2 regions of the Acinetobacter sp. SAAs474 genome follow, and region 1 is predicted to be linked to the other one. Evidence: riboswitches for the same ligand, from Rfam matches in the RefSeq annotation. Region 1 holds a riboswitch; the other holds the start of a gene.
The links. A riboswitch is a leader RNA that binds a small molecule or an ion and turns the genes downstream of it on or off. The one in region 1 is predicted to bind manganese.

Region 1 (9,436 bases):
ATGGGAGTTGTGATTGATCTGCTCTCATTCTTTATTTTTGCTTATATTACTATCATTGAATGCTAGGTATTCGTTATTTTTAAATAGCCATCTTTGCTTTTTTTATGAATAATTCATAGCCTATTTATAGTTCGAAAAGACGCTAGATAACACACATTAAAGTAAATAATGTTTGTCTTTTTTATCTTTGATTCTGGCGAGATGGCCTGTATTTATTTTCAGCATAGATCATACTGGAGATCTAATCAGATTAGGTAGATAATTTTATGCTGATATTTAATATAAAGAATAAATAGAACATATTTTTCAGTATCTCTTTTGCGAACAATATCTACTTTAAAACAATATCTGTTAAGATCAAAATGAAATCAAGGTGATGATTTTTAATTGCTATTACTGATCTACAATAACTCAACTTGAAAAACTGATTTTTTTTACTGCAATATAATCACAGCGAATATCTTGCATTTAATGTGCTGTAATATGTTAAATTGTTTTATTGAGTTGAGTATAAATTCAGCCTGAGTGATGTGCATTTGCATTGATATAAGATGGATGACTAAATAACCAATGGATGAAAGTCGAACGACTTCAATACTGAGTAAATGGTGATAAGAAGAGATTCTCATGATTGATTGGGCAAATTTATTACAAAATTATGGTTATTATGCAATCATTGTGGGTACATTTTTTGAAGGCGAAACAATTTTATTACTGGGCGCATATGCAGTTCAACAAAATATTTTTAATTTTTGGTTTTTAATTTTTGCAGCCACATTAGGTGGTTTTATTGGCGATCAGTTTTATTATCAAATTGGTGCTAAATTTGGCTATGATTTTATTCACCGTCGCCCTAAACTGGCCAAAAGATTTCATCAAGCCAGCCAGTGGATTGAGGCCTATCCTACACTCAGTATTTTATTTATGCGTTTTGCGTGGGGACTGAGAACGGTAATCCCGATTAGTTTTGGTATTAAAAAATATTCATTATGGCATTATGTCAGTATTAATATTGTCGCTTCTTTTCTATGGGCTTTTATTGTAGTCAGTGTGGGTTTACAAGTTGCACATTGGTTACATCAATTTTGGGACAAGCTGTTACATCATGATGAAAAGTTAATGCTTGTTACAGCTGCAGTCATCATATGTTTAGCCATTATTGGTATTGTTTATAGCTATATTTGTCGTGGTAAAACTAAAGAAAAGTAATCGACAGCTTGAACAGAAGCCATGCTTCGCTGAAGAAATCATGTGATATTATTCGATGATTACCGTAAGACCTTGCTATTTAACCCATTAATGCAATTGTTATTTGAATGATTAATGCATTGACAATATCGACAAAGAACGCACCCGTTAAAGGAATAATCAAAAAGGCTTTATGTGATGGACCATAACTATTGGTCACTGCTTGAATGTTGGCAATCGCTGTTGGTGTTGCACCAAGACTTACTCCACATTGTCCAGCGCACAGTACCGCGGCATCATAACTTTTCCCCATCACACGAAAAGTGACAAAATATAAATACAGCACCAACACCAAAACTTGTGCGATTAAGATAATTGCCAAAGGTCCTGCCAAACCGCCAAGTAGCCATAGTTGTAAAGACATCAGTGCCATGGCTAAAAAAAATGACAATGAGGCATTACCAAAAACATCAATACAACGATCAAAAATTTCAACTTTAAATAGATGCTCTAATGTATTACGTAATACAACTCCAAAAGCCAATGCCCAGACAAAAGTAGGTAATTCAAACCATTGGTCTTTTGCTGTGTCAGTCATAAAATAGGCAAAACTAATACAAATTGAAAACATGCCTAATGTTTTAACGGCATCATCTGCAGTAATTAAACGTGTTTTTTCTGGGTATTCAAATGGTGCCGTTTCGGCAATAGGCGGGACTTCATGACGATCATCTGATGTTACGATGATTTCAGCCAGTTGAAAACGACGAATCAAGAACTTCGCGATAGGACCTCCCATCATTCCGCCAATCACTAAACCAAATGTTGCACTTGCCATCCCAAGGACAATCGCACCTTGGATACCGTGCTGTTGTTCAAAGACAGATCCCCAAGCACCAGCAGTACCATGACCGCCTGTGAGTGTGACTGATCCGGTAATTAAGCCAATCAATGGATCTAAACCTAAAGCTGTTGCTAAACTGATACCCACCACGTTTTGGATGATAATGTAGATAAATACACAGGCTAAAAATAGCAGAAGCGCTTTTCCTCCTTCTTTCAGTTTAGCTAAGCTAGCGCTAAGGCCAATTGAAGTAAAGAAGATCAGCATAAAAATTTGTTGAACTGTATGATCAAAATTTATGGTGATATTAAAGTTTTTAAATAAAATATAGGTGATGATTGCCGCAATAAGACCACCAGCAACAGGCTCCGGAATATTATATTTTTTTAAAATAGGGATGCTGTTGACACAGGCATAGCCAACCAAAAGAACCAGTACAGCAATCACGATAGTCAGAAATGGATCAAGTTGATAGTTCATATATAATTCATCAATTTTTTATATAAATTATTGCTTCTGTCAGACGTATTTTTAGTACTTCATTATCCGTCATAACATGACCATGGATTGTAGAATCTTATTCGCATGATAAGCGTCTTATTGAGCTATTCTAGCTTAGATTACATTGATTAAAGCAAATTTTGATCATGAAAAATGATAATGATTGACTGCTGATTAAGTGGCGAATTAAATTTAATATTACAGTAATGATTATCATGATGATGAGTGTGGATACATTAATTATAATGAGATGGTTTTATGACTTTAATTCACTCGAATTCTGCTAAAAAAAATGCGGGTAACGATCTTAAAACTGATGTTTCATTACGAGAATAAAAAAGCTCTTTAACTTGATTGGATCACACTAAAAATTAATCATAAAATTAGATTTATATTGTGATTTTAAAGAATAATTCTTATTCATTATTTGAGTTAATAAGTAAGATAATAGACATAAAAATGATATAAAAACATGATGATATTGATGCTAAAAAGTTTACATCTGCTTTTTAAGTATCCTGATGTGATCAATCATGAATACAATGAAAAGATGCGTCATGATTCATGAAAGATGTATATAAAAAGTCGATTTTACATACATCTTTATGTTTAAGCATGTTCTAAAATAATGGAGTAATACAGTTTGAATAGCCTACTTTCATGATGACGATTTAGATGTGAAAATAACCCATTAATAGCGCAATAAATATGAAATAAAAACCACTGCTAAAAATCAGTAGACGGCTATCCACTTTTTGCGATTGAAATACAATCAGTAAATAGACAATCGCCAAGGCGGTGATAATACCTGAAGTTAAAAGTACACCATCAAATAACCATGGGGTAAAGAAAATGCCTAAAGCACTTGGTAAGGTTGCTTGAATCATCATTGCACCTGAAATATTGGCCAATGCTAAGCGTTCTTTACCTTGGCGTACCCAAATGAGTGCATTCATAATTTCAGGTAATTCCGTGGCAACTGGACTGAGCAATAAAGCAACCAGATGAGGTGGAATAGCCAATAAAATACTGAGATTTTCTAGTTGTGCAATAAAGAGATGTGTTGCGCCTGCAATACAAATCAATGAAATTATAACTTGCAAGATAATCATCCATTGACTGGGCTGATTACTATGAGGTTGTAATTTGAGAGGCTCTAATTGTTCCTCTTGATCATGATCCTCATCACGGCTATTTTGGATTTCACGCCAAACATAAACTGCGTAAGCAACCAGAAATAGAATACCCAACCAAGGTTTAAAGCTAAAAGCAATTAAACCTAAACCGACTTTAACAATAAATATCGCCAGAAAACTAAGCTGATCTTTTGCGAGAGCTTGACTATTGGCCTGAATAATAAAGTGATGATGGCCTTGTTTTCGGCGATGGAAAAAATGTGCACCTCCGACAATCGCATAAGCCAGCGTTGCCAGTACCAAAGGCCCTCCCATTGCAGCGCCGACACCTAAGTCTTTGCTTTCAGGTGTATTACCTATAACAACAGCGGTAAAAGTAACGGCACATTCAGGTAACGCAGTACCAAAGGCCGCCAGTACAGAACCGACAGCCGTGCGTCCCAAATTAAGGCGTTGTCCTAGCCATTCAATACTATTAACGAAGTATTCACAAGAGAGGTAAATAACAATGGCAGAGATCAAAAATAATAAAAGAGATAAAAGCATAATCTGATACGCATACCAAGCAAGTATTTCCAATGACGCACAGCAATACTTGCTTGGTAAAAAGCATGCTATGGTCAATGGTCTTGCTGAGCGATCTGAATATTCGCTGAACATGCCATGAGTAAGAACTCAAGTATGTTGACATGTTCTTCCTGATTAAACAGGAATAGCTACTCCCCAAAGTGAGGCTATATATTAACATGGGCTGTATGACTTAGATATCAAGTTTATGTAACTTTTCATTAGAAAAATTAAACTAATTTTAATTTTTAACCCTGTTATTTTTCTGATTGATTAATTGAAGTAACAAAAGTCCTTTACGTAAGCGACGGCCATCTCCTCCTAATTTTTCAAGTTTTAATTTTAAAATCCATTGTAATTTTCGCCCAACCCGACAAATATCATGATAAATTGCTTTATTTTTTGATATATTTTCGATGAGTAATGTGCTGGCAGATTGAATTTCATCTTCATTAAAATGACAGGCAGTTGAAAACATAAAAAACAACCAATCACGTGTTTGACAATCCTGTAAACTGAGTCGCTGTTTGGGATCTGTTTCAAAGTCAATATAGGTAAATTGATGTTGATTATCCACTAAAATATTACGAGCAAAGGCTTCACTTAAATAGCAGTCTAAGTCATGAATATGTTGTATAGCGCAAATAGCATCAGCATATAAAGATAAACGTGAAGCTGAAGGTTGTGATTTTTTGAGTGCGTATTCTAATTGTTCGATCTGTTGTCCTGCTTGAGCTGCATCTTTAAGTAACACGGCACTATCGTTATACGCTAAAATTTCTGGTACCTGAATGCCAAGCCGATGTAATTGTTGAATACGTTTAACTTCACAATCAATTGCCTGTTTTCCACCATAATTAGGTACAGGGGCAAACATATTTAAACCCAAGCACTTAGAAATCCAATGGAGAGGTAAATAAATCCATGTTGCGTGACGAGGAGATGCTTTTTTTAACCAAACTTTTTGATTCTGTAGTTCATAAGATTGAATAGAACTTTGCTGCTCAAGACTCATTTGTTCTATAAAATTAGAATATTGCGACATAATATAGATTTTAGGCTAAAAAATTAGTTCTATCTTAATCTACTCTGCGATGAAATGTTATCATAATAGCTATTGGCTTGATCAAAGCTGATGAATAGGGGTTGATTCATCAGGTATTAGCACTCAGTTTTGATGTGGATGGTCATCTTTGTTTGCGATCACAGTATCATATTAGCAGAGTCTTATCTAATGTTGATAATGATAAGATCAAATTTTTCATTACTTATTTGACTGCTATTTGTAAATGGTGACGTCTTAGATAAAATGACTGAGTTATATAATAGACCACCACATTAATTAACCAGATAATCCATAATGTCCATAAATTATGACTTAAAAAGTGAGCACCTCTCATCATTTGTGTCCAACCCATAGCAAAACCTAAAATAAAACCAATCAACAGGTAAAAATAAGCATAGCGAGGTTGATGCTGTCTATAGACAAAGTATCCAGTCATCAATGCAAAACCACAAGAAGCATGGCCACCCGGAAAACAATGTCCATTTTGCACAACGAAATCCCAGATAAAACCCGAGGGTGAGGGGCTGGTCATATCCCAAGGACAGCCATGGGATGAATGTGCTTTTAAAATACCAATGGCAATGGTACAGAGCATTGAAACAAAAAAGAAATAGCCAAATGCATAACGCTTTGGTTTGAGTCTGTTTAATTTAAACGACAATAACCAAAGTATAAATAAAATACTATAAAAGCCAATAATGACATGTTTTAAATCTTGATGTGCTAATTGGTCCAGATACCAGTTATTTTTTAAATAAAATTCTCCGTGAGAACCTATCCAAGGATGAATCAGTGCTAAGTCAATACTTCCTGCAATTGGAAAAAAGATTATCAGGATTAAAAAACTCAGCATTAAAATCATCAATTGTTGTAATGAAAATTTGGCGTATTGTGGCATATCAAGCTTGTAGCAAAGATCAATTTTTTATATTGAAGCAGTTTAAACTTAAGATAGACTTAAAATATCGAGACCTGAGCGCAAATGGTCGTAAGTGGCTATAGATGAGAAAACAGATCCCATGATCAGGGTTTTGCTAAATCAGCGATGCTGAGAAGAGTCAATTGAAAAGATAATATAGCCATAGGATTGATCATCAAAAAGCACCCTGTAATTGATGTAAATTACAGGGTGCTGATGGATATTTTACAGTGAATATTTGTGGTTAGACTGAGTCTTTATATGCTTAGATGCACACTTAAGAGACCTGATCACCTGGTTGAGCACCACTGTCAGGAGAGATAATAAAAATATTTTCACCTTGACCAGCAGCTAAGACCATGCCGTTAGAAATACCAAAACGCATTTTTCGTGGTGCTAAGTTGGCCACTAATACGACCAGTTTGTCTTTTAAATCATCAGGATGATAAGCACTACGAATACCGCTAAAGACTTGGCGAGGTTCGGCTTCACCAACATCTAAGCTAAGTCGCAATAATTTATCTGAACCTTCAACAATATTTGCATCCAATACTTTAGCAACACGGAGGTCTAATTTCACGACATCATCAATACTAATCGTTGCTTTATCTGCTGTTGGTATTGCTGTTTTTACAGTTTTTTTGATGTCGGCTTTTACCGGTTCAGTGGCTTTAATGCTTAATGATTCTTTGGATGCATCGACCATAGCTGCAACAGCTTTTGGATCTACACGTTGCATTAATGCCTGAAAGACTGCAATTTCATGGCCTAATAAGATATTTTGACGAGAAGAAAAATCAAAATGATCAAGTTTTAAGAACTGTTGTACCTGATTCGCCAAATGTGGTAATACCGGTGCGAGGTAGACAGCCAACTGACGGAATAAATTAATCCCCACTGAACAGACATCATGAACCTGTTGTTCTTCGCCTGCGACTTTAGCCAACGCCCATGGTTTTTTCTCATCAATATATTGATTCGCTTTGTCAGCTAAAGTCATAATTTCGCGAATCGCGGTAGAAAATTCACGTGCTTCATATGCTTGTGCAATCGAGTTACCAGCATCAATAAAACTTTGTACCAGTTCAGGTTCAGCACATTGAGCGCTCAGTTTATTGTCAAATTTGCTATTAATGAATTTTGCACAGCGACTGGCAATATTAACAACTTTACCTACTAGATCTGAGTTTACTTTTTGTACAAAATCATCTAGATTTAAATCAGAATCTTCAACTTTATCGGAAAGTTTAGAGGCAAAATAATAACGTAAATACTCAGGATTCAAATGCTGTAGATATGTTTCAGCCTTAATAAAGGTACCACGTGATTTTGACATTTTTTGACCATTTACAGTCAAAAATCCATTTACAAATAAACCTGTCGGTGTACGGTAATTTGCACCTTTTAGCATTGCTGGCCAGAACAAAGCATGGAAGTAAACAATATCTTTACCAATAAAGTGGTATACCTCATTTTTTGAATCTTCTTTCCAGTAGTCATCAAAATCTAAGTCTGGACGTTGAGTTTTAATGTAGTTTTCAAAACTCGACATATAGCCGATAGGTGCATCTACCCAGACATAGAAGTATTTATTCGGTGCATCTGGGATTTCAAAACCAAAATAAGGCGCATCACGTGAAATATCCCAATCATTCAGACCATTTTCAAACCACTCATCAAGTTTATTGGCGATAGAAACTGGCAGACGACCTGAATCACGTGTCCATTGTTGTAAATATTCAGCAAAATTAGGTAATTTAAAGAAATAATGATCCGAAGACTTTTCTATCGGTACCGCACCGCTGAGCGTTGATTTAGGATTGAGAAGCTCCGTAGCATTGTAGGTCGTGCCGCAGACTTCACAAGAATCGCCATACTGATCTTCGGCCTTGCATTTTGGACAAGTGCCTTTAATAAAGCGATCTGATAAAAACATACCTTTTTCAGGATCAAATAATTGTGTTACTGGTCGAATTGCAATATGACCTGCCTCACGGTTTTTAAGATAAATTTCTTCTGAACGTGCTTTGTTTTCTGCACTATTGGTTGAGTCATAATGATCGAAATCAACAGCAAAACCCTTGAAATCACGCATATGTTCTTGTTGTACATTGGCAATTTGCTGTTCAGGTGTAATGCCATTGGCTTCAGCACGCAACATGATTGCTGTACCATGAGCATCGTCCGCACAGACATAAGTCACATTATGGCCCATTGCACGCATGGCACGAACCCAAATATCAGCTTGGATATAACCGAGTAGGTGACCCATATGGATAGGACCATTGGCGTATGGAAGGGCGTTAGTGACTAAAATATTACGCACGGATATAACTCTCTCATTCGTATTTTATGTAAGTGAGCCGATTTTACCTTAGATAGTACTGAGTTGCATAATGGAATAAGTGAAATCTATTCAAATATTGAGTTTTTTTATATGTTTTTTATTTTATTTTAAAAAAATCAATTAAATTAATTACTTGAGTTTTGGGTTAATGTTTTTGAGCGATCATGACGTTGACCGTGTGGTTGAGATGATACTTTAGTACCAGATTGATAGATCAGTTAAAAACATGTAGCTGATTTGTTTCAAATTGCAGTCAAGATTTTAATTAAGTTCCATTTGTTTGTATAACTATAGACCACGATTTAAAACGATTAAGAGAGGACTATCATGAAAGACGATCATCTAGATCATTTAAAAGATAAAGCTGCGGATTTAAATGAAGATATCAAGCTTAAAACCAAAGAAATCAAGATAAAAGGCGAAAAAATGGTTGATGATGTGCAAAATTCTGCGAAAGAAGTACAATTGCAAGGTGAGAAAAAGTTGCATGATCTTAAAAAAGAGGCCAAGGAAACACATCAAGATCATCAAGCGTGTATCGATGAAAAAATAGATACACTTAAAAATAAAACAACAGAAGCACAGGCAAATGTACAAGAAAAATTAGATACATTAAAAGCGGAAGCTAGTCATAAACTAGAAGAGGCTAAACTCAAGGCCAGTGCGCTTAAAAGTGATGCAGTAGAAAAGTTAGATGACTTAAAACAGCAAGCCAACGAAAAATTAGATGAACTCAAGAAAAAAGCATCAGAGACATTGAGTAAATTTAAAAAATAACCTTGATCTCTGATACGAATATGGTCAGCAAGCACAGTTAAATATGATCGCTATGCCAAATATGCTATATAACCTAGCAATTGGTTTCATC
Region 2 (9,436 bases), 1.0 Mb from region 1:
CCAAATTTACCACGAATTCCATCGGTACCAAAATAACTCATGTTGTGCTCTCTTTTAAATTCTATCGGTATCTTTCCCTTAATAACTATATTATAACATTATAATAACTTGCTCATCGTAGAAATAATAAAGCCGTCATCAAGTGACGGCTTTATGAGATAAATGAACAATTAACCTACACGATAATTTGGTGCTTCTTTGGTAATCGTCACATCATGAACATGAGATTCAGACATACCTGCTGAGGTAATTTTCACAAATTGAGCATTTTGACGTAAATCTTCAATCACAGCAGATCCGGTATAACCCATTGAAGAGCGTAAACCACCCATCATTTGATGGACAATATTACCCATTGGGCCTTTATAAGGTACACGGCCTTCAATTCCTTCAGGAACCAGTTTTTCTGCACCTGCTTTCGAATCTTGGAAATAACGATCTGCTGAACCAGTAGCACCAGCCATCGCACCCAATGATCCCATACCACGATATGCTTTATAATAACGTCCTTGGAAAAATTCAACTTCACCAGGCGCTTCTTCAGTCCCTGCTAATAATGAACCGACCATAATGGTACTTGCACCAGCACCAATCGCTTTGGCCATATCACCAGAAAAACGAATTCCACCATCAGCAATCAACGGAATTTGTTCTTTAAGCGCATTGGCAACGCTATCAATTGCCGAGATTTGTGGCATACCAATCCCTGCAACAATTCGTGTGGTACAAATTGAACCAGGGCCAATACCGACTTTAACCGCATCAGCACCCGCATCTAATAGAGCAAGTGCAGCATCACCTGTTGCAATATTACCGCCAATCACTTGAATTTGAGGATAATTTGCTTTGACCCAACGCACACGTTCAATCACACCAGCAGAATGGCCGTGAGCCGTATCCACCACAATCGCATCCACACCTGCTTCCACCAATGCTTCTACACGACTTGGTGTTTCTAAACCAGTACCAACAGCTGCACCCACACGTAAACGGCCTAAATCATCTTTACAACTGTTTGGATAAGATTCGGCTTTACGAAAATCAGTTACCGTAATCAAGCCTTTTAGCTCGTTATGGTCATTCACCACCAATACTTTTTCAATACGATGTTTTTGTAATAATGCTTGAATATGTTCTTTAGATTCATTTTCACGCACAGTCACCAAACGATCCTGACCTGTCATAATATTACTGACAGGTTGCTCTAGATTGGTCTCAAAACGTGTATCACGTCCTGTCACAATACCAACCACTTGACCGTCTTTAACAACAGGAACACCACTGATATTATTGGCTTGTGTCAAAGCAATTAATTCACGCACAGTCGTTTCTGGTGTCACCGTAATTGGATCTTTGACCATACCTGCTTCAAATTTTTTCACACGACGTACTTCAGCAGCCTGTGCAGCAATATCCATATTTTTATGCAAAATACCAATACCACCATTTTGCGCCATCGCAATCGCCATACGTGATTCAGTCACGGTATCCATTGCTGCTGAAACAAGAGGAATGTTTAAATGTATGCCACGAGTAAAACGTGTCTTTAAAGAGACATCTTTTGGGAGGACAGTTGAGTAGGCAGGGAGTAATAAGACATCATCGAAGGTTAGGGCTTCTTGAACGATGGTCAACATAACAGTCTCACTGGTAATTTCCGTGCACTATTATAAACAAATTTAGACTAAAATTTCATTTTAATCTGTAAATATTCCGATTTATTTTAAATCAGATACGATAAGGTAAAATGTAACCGCACGATGATATTACTGATTCAGCAATCAATTTTCATAAAAAATAATCATAACATTTGGTGGCTACGCAGGATAACAAGCGTCAGAATTTAACTTAATCAAGAAAACTTAAAGTCTAAATCAATTGGATATTCAGCATATTTACTGAGAATACCGATTGCATAATAACTGCCAAAATAGCGCAAAATCCTTCTCTACACACTATTTCGGCAGCAATCATCACTTAAAAATAATATTTAATTCCTAAACTCAAATTCTGAAATTGACTGGATAAAGATCCTTGTCCCTGAATATTGTCTGTTTGATGGGTTTTACCCATTTTTTCGCGATATTTATTCCACTCAAATGCAGTAAATAACTGGGTATCTGGACGGATATAATAGCCCGCATTTAAATTGACACCATAATAATCCATATTTTTGACTTGACTATAAAAAACAGTCTCTCGGGCATAATGATGATCTACATCTTTTGCCGTGACCCATGCACTATATTTAACAGTTGCTCCTAGTGAAATTTTTTGATTGTCATATTGTGCATTAAGACCGATATAAGGCATTCGATAGATCTGTTTATAATCAATACCTTTATCATTTTTTTTATCAAATTCACCACTGAACATTTGTGCTGTACCAGGAATATAATTGCCATCATGATCAGTCAAGCTATAACGATATATTCCACCTTTAGAATTCCAATTAAATTTATTTTGTTGGTAGCCAACGACAAAACCCGCTTTATACTGAGTATCAGACAAGGCAAACAGCTGTGCATTCAGATCAACTTGATTGGCATATTTCATCTTAGTATCTGGATGATATGACCAATCTGTCATCAATTTAGCATCAGTTTGATCCGTATAATCAAAATCCGACATCACTAAAGAAGAACTTTGGGTCACGGTGGTCCAAGCATTGGCATTTAAGCTTAACCAAGAGAAAGGTTGCCAAGATAAGTCCGCTTTAATGATTGGCGCATTTTTAATGTCCCAGTTGAGTTGTGAACGTTTAATATCATCTATATAAACAAACTCTTTGGCTTTACCACCATTCAACATTAAACCTGAAGATAATGCCACAGAAATTTTTTGAGTCGTTAAATGACCTGATGCAATATCAGCTGTTGCATAAGCCAAATTCGGGCTTAAAATAAAAAGTAATATATATTTATTCATAGGGTTTTATTAAAATCTATAAGTTTAGAGGTATGGATTAAGTCAACTTTTTATTATTATCGGGAGTATAAAGACTAAAATTATTAACCATAATACTCCGTATCACGCGCCGCATTATATATCAAAATAATTAAAAAAAATGCTTAGTTGAATTATCAACCTTGTATTGTGTGAAGCTAAAAACCATCTCAATATCAATTTTATGGAATATCAGAAATTAAACCATTTTTTGGATTCTAAACTCAAACACTTGATTCACATCCCTTAGCAATTGGCGATTGAGTTGATCAAATTCAAGCAGATAAGCAGATAAGCAGATAAGCAGATAAGCAGATAAGCAGATAAGCAGATAAGCAGATAAGCAGATAAATTTTATCTATAGCAATAGCGCTTATGATACAAAATACTCTAAAAAAATTATTTCAAATCAATAACTACATGCGATGATTCCATCAAGAAAAGAATACGAAATCTAAAAAAAAAGAACAGCGATTCTTAAAAAGCAATCAATAATTGAGTCAATCGTTATCCTTTAGAATATACAATATGAGCGACTTTGTTAACCTACACGCTCATAATCTTCATCATTACTAGGTGGTATAACATCTATTGAGATCAGTGGAATCATTTGATATGCACGACGTGCTTTATTACATTGTTGATCACCTGCCCGTACTTCCTGACATGAAGAACTACGCTGTGTATAAATATCACAAGAAACAGCCTGACCAACAATACCCGACAGTGCAGAACATCTTGGATTTTTTTGATTGGTACCCACCATACATGAATATAGTGAATTAACAGGCTCCGTATAATGTTCAGGTATATTTAAACCCTCTGCCCAGTAAAATGAAACTCTAAAAAAAGCGCAACAAGCACCACAATTTAAACAAGCATCTGAGGTAGGTAATTGAGACAACATTTTTATTAACTTCTCGTTATCTGACGATTAATTTTCGAAAAATTCTAAAAAATATCATCTTTAAACTCAATATTTTTTTAATTTTTTAGACGATTGTATAACTGAATACTGAATTTATAAGCACAGTAAAATTCTAAAAAATAAAATGTAATCAATAGATTCAGCGACTAATACTTTACAATATTCAGCAATAATCATGGTTTTAATATCAATGTTTTTAGATAACGATATCTATATCATCTATCCCGTCATTTTAACTGATCATTACACTGTGATAAAACCAGATATTCAATATGGTCATAGCATTGCTATCACCATATCATGGCGCACTAATTAGTAAAAAATTTTATGATTCATTCTGATTAAGATTAAATTAGAAAAAATAATGTTGCACCAAGGCAGCCACACCCATAATTAAAAAGATCGCCGCACCAATTTTATGAATAAGCGCAATCGGAAGTTTTTCGGCTAGTTTATTGCCAATAAATACGGCTGGAAGATTGACCAAAATAATCCCCAGCGTTGTTCCCAAAGTAACCCAAGTAATACTGTCAAATCGAGCGGCCAATGCGACTGTTGCAATTTGTGTCTTATCACCTATTTCTGCTAGAAAAAATAGAATGAATGTGGTTCCAAATACACCATATTTTTGCCATTTATTAATATGATCATCTTGATCATCCAACTGGTCTGGAATAAGCATCCAGATGGCCATGGCAATAAAACCCAGCGAGACAATCCACAATAATACGACAGGACTAAGGACCGTGGTAATCCACTGTCCTAAAATTGCAGAAACACCATGGTTAATCACCGTAGCGGCAAAAATGGCCAATAAAATAGGAATAGGTTTACGGAATTTAGCCGCCAGTAACAACGCCAATAATTGTGTTTTATCGCCAATTTCAGAAAGTGCAACGATCACTAAAGAAATAAAGAAAGCATCTAGCATGAGGATATTTCTCTGGCTAGCAATAAAATACCTATGATTCACCGCTCCTGCTAGCCAAATGCAGAGTGGTCAATCAAAGGTCTTGCCAACAAAAGAAAACTTAAAAAAGTATCTATGGTTCTTTGCTATAATGACCATGCTTGTTTTAAAGCAAATATGTTGATCATTACCTGTTCATGATGAACAGCGGCTACTCCCCAATGAAGTTATTGTATTGTATAGAATATGATGCTACTTCACAACTAGAAAACCCTGCCAAAGCAGGGTTTTCAAGCGCTAAAAACACAATTCAATGTGATTCAAGATGGCCGTGACAATTAAATTAATAAATGACGTATATCTTGTAATAGCTGAGTCAACTTATGAGTAAAACGCGCAGCATCTGCACCATTAATCACACGGTGATCATAAGATAAAGACAATGGTAACATGAGCTTAGGCTCAAATTCCTGACCATTCCAAACCGGTTGCATGCTTGCTGGAGAAATACCTAAAATTGCCACTTGAGGCCAATTCACCAATGGGGTAAATGCTGTACCACCAATTGCACCAAGGCTTGAAATCGTAAAGTTTGCACCTTGCAAATCTTTAGGTGAAAGCTTTTTATCACGTGCCTTTTGTCCCAACGTTCCCAACTCAATTGCAATTTGCTTAATTGACTTTTGATCTGGATGACGCAGTACAGGTACCGTTAAACCATCTGGTGTTGCAACCGCAATACCCATATGAATTTCATGACGTAATAAAACAGCTTTACCATCATCAGATAAATGACCTGCAAATTCACGCTCTTCTTTCAATAAATGCGCGACTGCTTTAATAATAAAAGCCATAATCGTCAAGCTAATACCATCTTTTTTAAAGTTGGCTTTTAGATCATTACGCCATGCTTCAAGTTCAGTGATATCAGCCAAATCAAACTGTGTGACTTGCGGAATATAATTATTGAGTGAAAGTTGTGGAATCGACACTTGTTGTAAACGTGTTAAGACCTTCTCTTCTACTCCACCAAATGCACTAAAGTCTGGTAATTTTGGTAAACCACTCACCACAGCTGCTGTTGGTGCAGCAATTGCAGTATTGGCACGACCTAAACGTGACTTAACATAGGCAAATAAATCTTCTTTCATCAAGCGAGCATGTGGGCCAGAAGCTTTCACTTCCGACAATACAACACCTAATTCACGTGCAAGTTTACGTACAGCAGGCCCTGCATATACTTTCGCATTTTCCAGATTTTGTGCTGGGGTTAATTTATCTGCATTGCTAGTCACTACAGCAGTTTCACGCTGTTCTGATCTTATCTCTGGTGTTGCTGCTTGAGGTAAAGACGCACTCACAGCATCTACAGGAGTAACCACCTCAGATGATTGTGCTGCTGCAGTTTCAAGTACAACCAAAGCAGTACCTTCTTTGACACGCTGACCAACTGTAACATGAATAGCTGTAATCACACCTGCAGCAGTACTCGGTACTTCTACAGTGGCTTTATCAGACTCAACCACAACCAGACTTTGATCTTTTTCAACACGATCACCAACCTGAACCAGAATTTCACTCAGCGTTGCCTGCTCAACCCCTAAATCAGGGACAGCAATTTCAATACGGCCAGCGGCTGCAACAGGAGCTGTAGTGGTAGCAGCAACGGGTGTTACAGCTGATGCAACTGCTACTTTTTCCTGAGTAGCACTTGTCGCTGCAGCACTTTGACTTTTTACACTCAGGATTACAACGCCTTCTTTGACGACATCACCTGATTGCACTGCAATATGTTCAACTACACCAGCTACAGTACTCGGTACCTCAACTGTTGCTTTATCTGATTCCACCACAATCAAACTTTGGTCAACATCTACTTGCTCACCAACCTGAACCAAAATATCGCCCACAGTTGCTTTTTCTACACCAATATCAGGTACTTGCACTTCAACAAGCGTAGCCGTTGTCGTTTGCTTATCGACAGATGCTGTCGCGTCAGCATGGCTAGCTGTAGTTGGGGCTGGTGGTGTTGTGGTAACTGGATCAGCAGCTACTGCTGTCGCAGGCTGTTCAGTGCTATCTAATTCAATCAAGACCGCACCTTCACTCACTTCATCGCCTTGCTGAATCAAAATATTTTTTACTGTACCTTCAGCCGTACTAGGCACTTCAACTGACGCTTTATCAGATTCCAGTAAAACAATACTATCATCAACCGCAATATGATCACCGATTTTAACCAGAATTTCAGCAACCGTTGCTTTCTCTACACCAATATCAGGAGTCGTAATTTGCATGATTAGTTCTCCTCTTTATAGTCAGCAACTGCATGTAACTCAGGGTGTTGTTGTGGTAACCATGCAACTGGGCGATCTGTATCCAATTCAAAAGTTGAAATCGCATCTTTCACTAAACGTGCATCAACTTCGCCTTCATCAGCCAATTTTTTCAATGTCGCCACCACAATATGTGCTGCATCAACCCCAAAATAACTGCGTAATTTTGCGCGTGTATCTGAGCGACCATAGCCATCAGTACCTAAAGCAACAAATGGACGGTTATCCGGTAAGTAAGCACGAATTTGTTCACTATACGCACGCACATGATCTGTCGCAGAAACGACAATACCATGTGTATCACGCAGCTGTTTCGATACCCATGCTTCTTTTGGCAATTCAGTCATTGGATGCAAGCGGTTATATTCTTCACATGCCATACCATCTCGTGCCAATTCATTAAAGCTGGTGACACTATAAACATTGGCATGAATTTGATATTCATCACGTAAAATCTGGGCAGCTTTAATCACTTCGCGAAGAATGACGCCTGAACCCAATAGCTGTACAGTGGCTTTATCATCTTTTTGTAGTAAATACATACCACGCTTAATTCCTTCTTCAGCACCATCAGGAATAGCAGGATGTTCATAATTTTCGTTCATGACGGTTAAATAGTAAAATACGCGCTCTTGATTGACATACATACGCTGTAAACCATCATGCACAATCACCGCCAATTCATAACCAAAACATGGATCATAAGACACACAATTTGGAATGGTATTGGCCAAAATATGTGAATGACCATCTTGATGCTGTAAACCTTCACCATTTAAGGTGGTACGTCCAGCAGTCGCACCCAACAAGAAACCTTGTGCTTGAGCATCACCTGCTGCCCATGCAATATCACCAATACGCTGGAAACCAAACATGGAGTAATACATATACATTGGAATCATTGGCAAGTTATTGGTTGAATAACTGGTCGCCAACGCTGCCCATGCACTCATCGCACCAGCTTCATTAATCCCTTCTTGTAGCATATGACCGTCTTTAGCTTCACGGTAATGCATCAATTGCTCTTGATCTTCAGGTGTATATTTTTGACCATGTGCGGCATAAATACCCAATTGACGGAACATACCTTCTAAACCAAAGGTACGTGCTTCATCTGGAACAATCGGTACAACACGATCTTTAATGGCTTTATCTTTCAGCAAGGCTGAAATCAAACGGACCATCACCATAGTGGTTGATTGTTCTTTACCATTCGAACCTTTTAATACTGCATCAAAAATTGAAAGATCTGGAATAGCTAAAGATTCACTTTCTTTACGACGTGCTGGTAAGTATCCACCCAATGCTTCACGACGTGCTTTCATGTATTTTAGTTCAGGTGAGTTTTCACTTGGACGATAAAATGGTACTTCTTCAAGCTGCTCATCTGTAAATGGCAAGTTAAAACGATTTCTGACATATTTAAGTGATTCAAGCTGCATCTTTTTAATCTGATGCGTTTTATTCACAGCTTCAATTTCTTCAGATAAACCATAACCTTTGACTGTTTTCGCCAAAATAACGGTTGGCTGGCCTTTGGCTTTACTGGCTTCAGCATAAGCTGCAAATACTTTATACGGATCATGACCGCCACGATTCAAGTTATCGATATCCTCATCACTGAGGTTTTTCACTAACTCTTCTGCTTCTGGATAACGGCCAAAGAAATGGGCACGTGTATATCCACCACCCTTAACTTGATAACGCTGATAGTCACCATCTACGGCTTCTTCCATCACCGCTTTTAGGGCACCTGTTTGATCTTTTGCCAGTAAAGGATCCCAATGACGACCCCAAACCACTTTAATTACACGCCAACCAGCGCCACGGAATAGAGATTCAAGCTCTTGAATAATTTTACCATTACCACGGACTGGACCATCTAAACGCTGTAAGTTACAGTTGACCACCCAAATCAGATTATCTAATTTTTCACGACCAGCCAGTGAAATTGCTCCCAGACTTTCTGGCTCATCCATTTCACCATCGCCTAGATATGCCCAGACTTTACGATCTTCTTCTTTAATCAAGCCACGATTCATCAAGTATTTTTGAATATGTGCCTGATAAATAGACATGATTGGGCCTAATCCCATCGATACAGTTGGGAACTGCCAATAGTCTGGCATTAAATAAGGATGCGGATAAGACGGTAAACCAATACCATCAACTTCACGGCGGAAATTATCTAAATGTTCTTCCGTTAAACGTCCTTCTAAGAAAGAACGTGCATAAATACCAGGTGCACAGTGACCTTGATAATAAATTAAATCACCACCAAAATGATCATTACTTGCGCGGAAAAAATGGTTAAAA

Region 2: another riboswitch for manganese. It lies ahead of QSG86_RS05185 (TMEM165/GDT1 family protein); the one in region 1 lies ahead of QSG86_RS15900 (sodium:calcium antiporter).

Annotation. Positions count from the first base shown of each region.
Region 1 covers NZ_CP127915.1:3,170,804-3,180,239, reverse strand. Annotated here, with positions in the region: gene QSG86_RS15910 (DedA family protein) at 628-1,209, shown strand; gene gltS (sodium/glutamate symporter) at 1,289-2,512, opposite strand; gene QSG86_RS15900 (sodium:calcium antiporter) at 3,205-4,215, opposite strand; yybP-ykoY riboswitch at 4,305-4,406, opposite strand; gene QSG86_RS15895 (serine/threonine protein kinase) at 4,478-5,281, opposite strand; gene QSG86_RS15890 (phosphatase PAP2 family protein) at 5,505-6,200, opposite strand; gene metG (methionine--tRNA ligase) at 6,499-8,547, opposite strand; gene QSG86_RS15880 (hypothetical protein) at 8,896-9,345, shown strand.
Region 2 covers NZ_CP127915.1:891,504-900,939, reverse strand. Annotated here, with positions in the region: gene glmM (phosphoglucosamine mutase) at 1-41, opposite strand, end outside; gene guaB (IMP dehydrogenase) at 171-1,637, opposite strand; gene QSG86_RS05195 (omptin family outer membrane protease) at 1,978-2,928, opposite strand; gene QSG86_RS05190 (YkgJ family cysteine cluster protein) at 3,488-3,853, opposite strand; gene QSG86_RS05185 (TMEM165/GDT1 family protein) at 4,227-4,805, opposite strand; yybP-ykoY riboswitch at 4,878-5,016, opposite strand; gene QSG86_RS05180 (2-oxo acid dehydrogenase subunit E2) at 5,123-7,081, opposite strand; gene aceE (pyruvate dehydrogenase (acetyl-transferring), homodimeric type) at 7,084-9,436, opposite strand, start outside.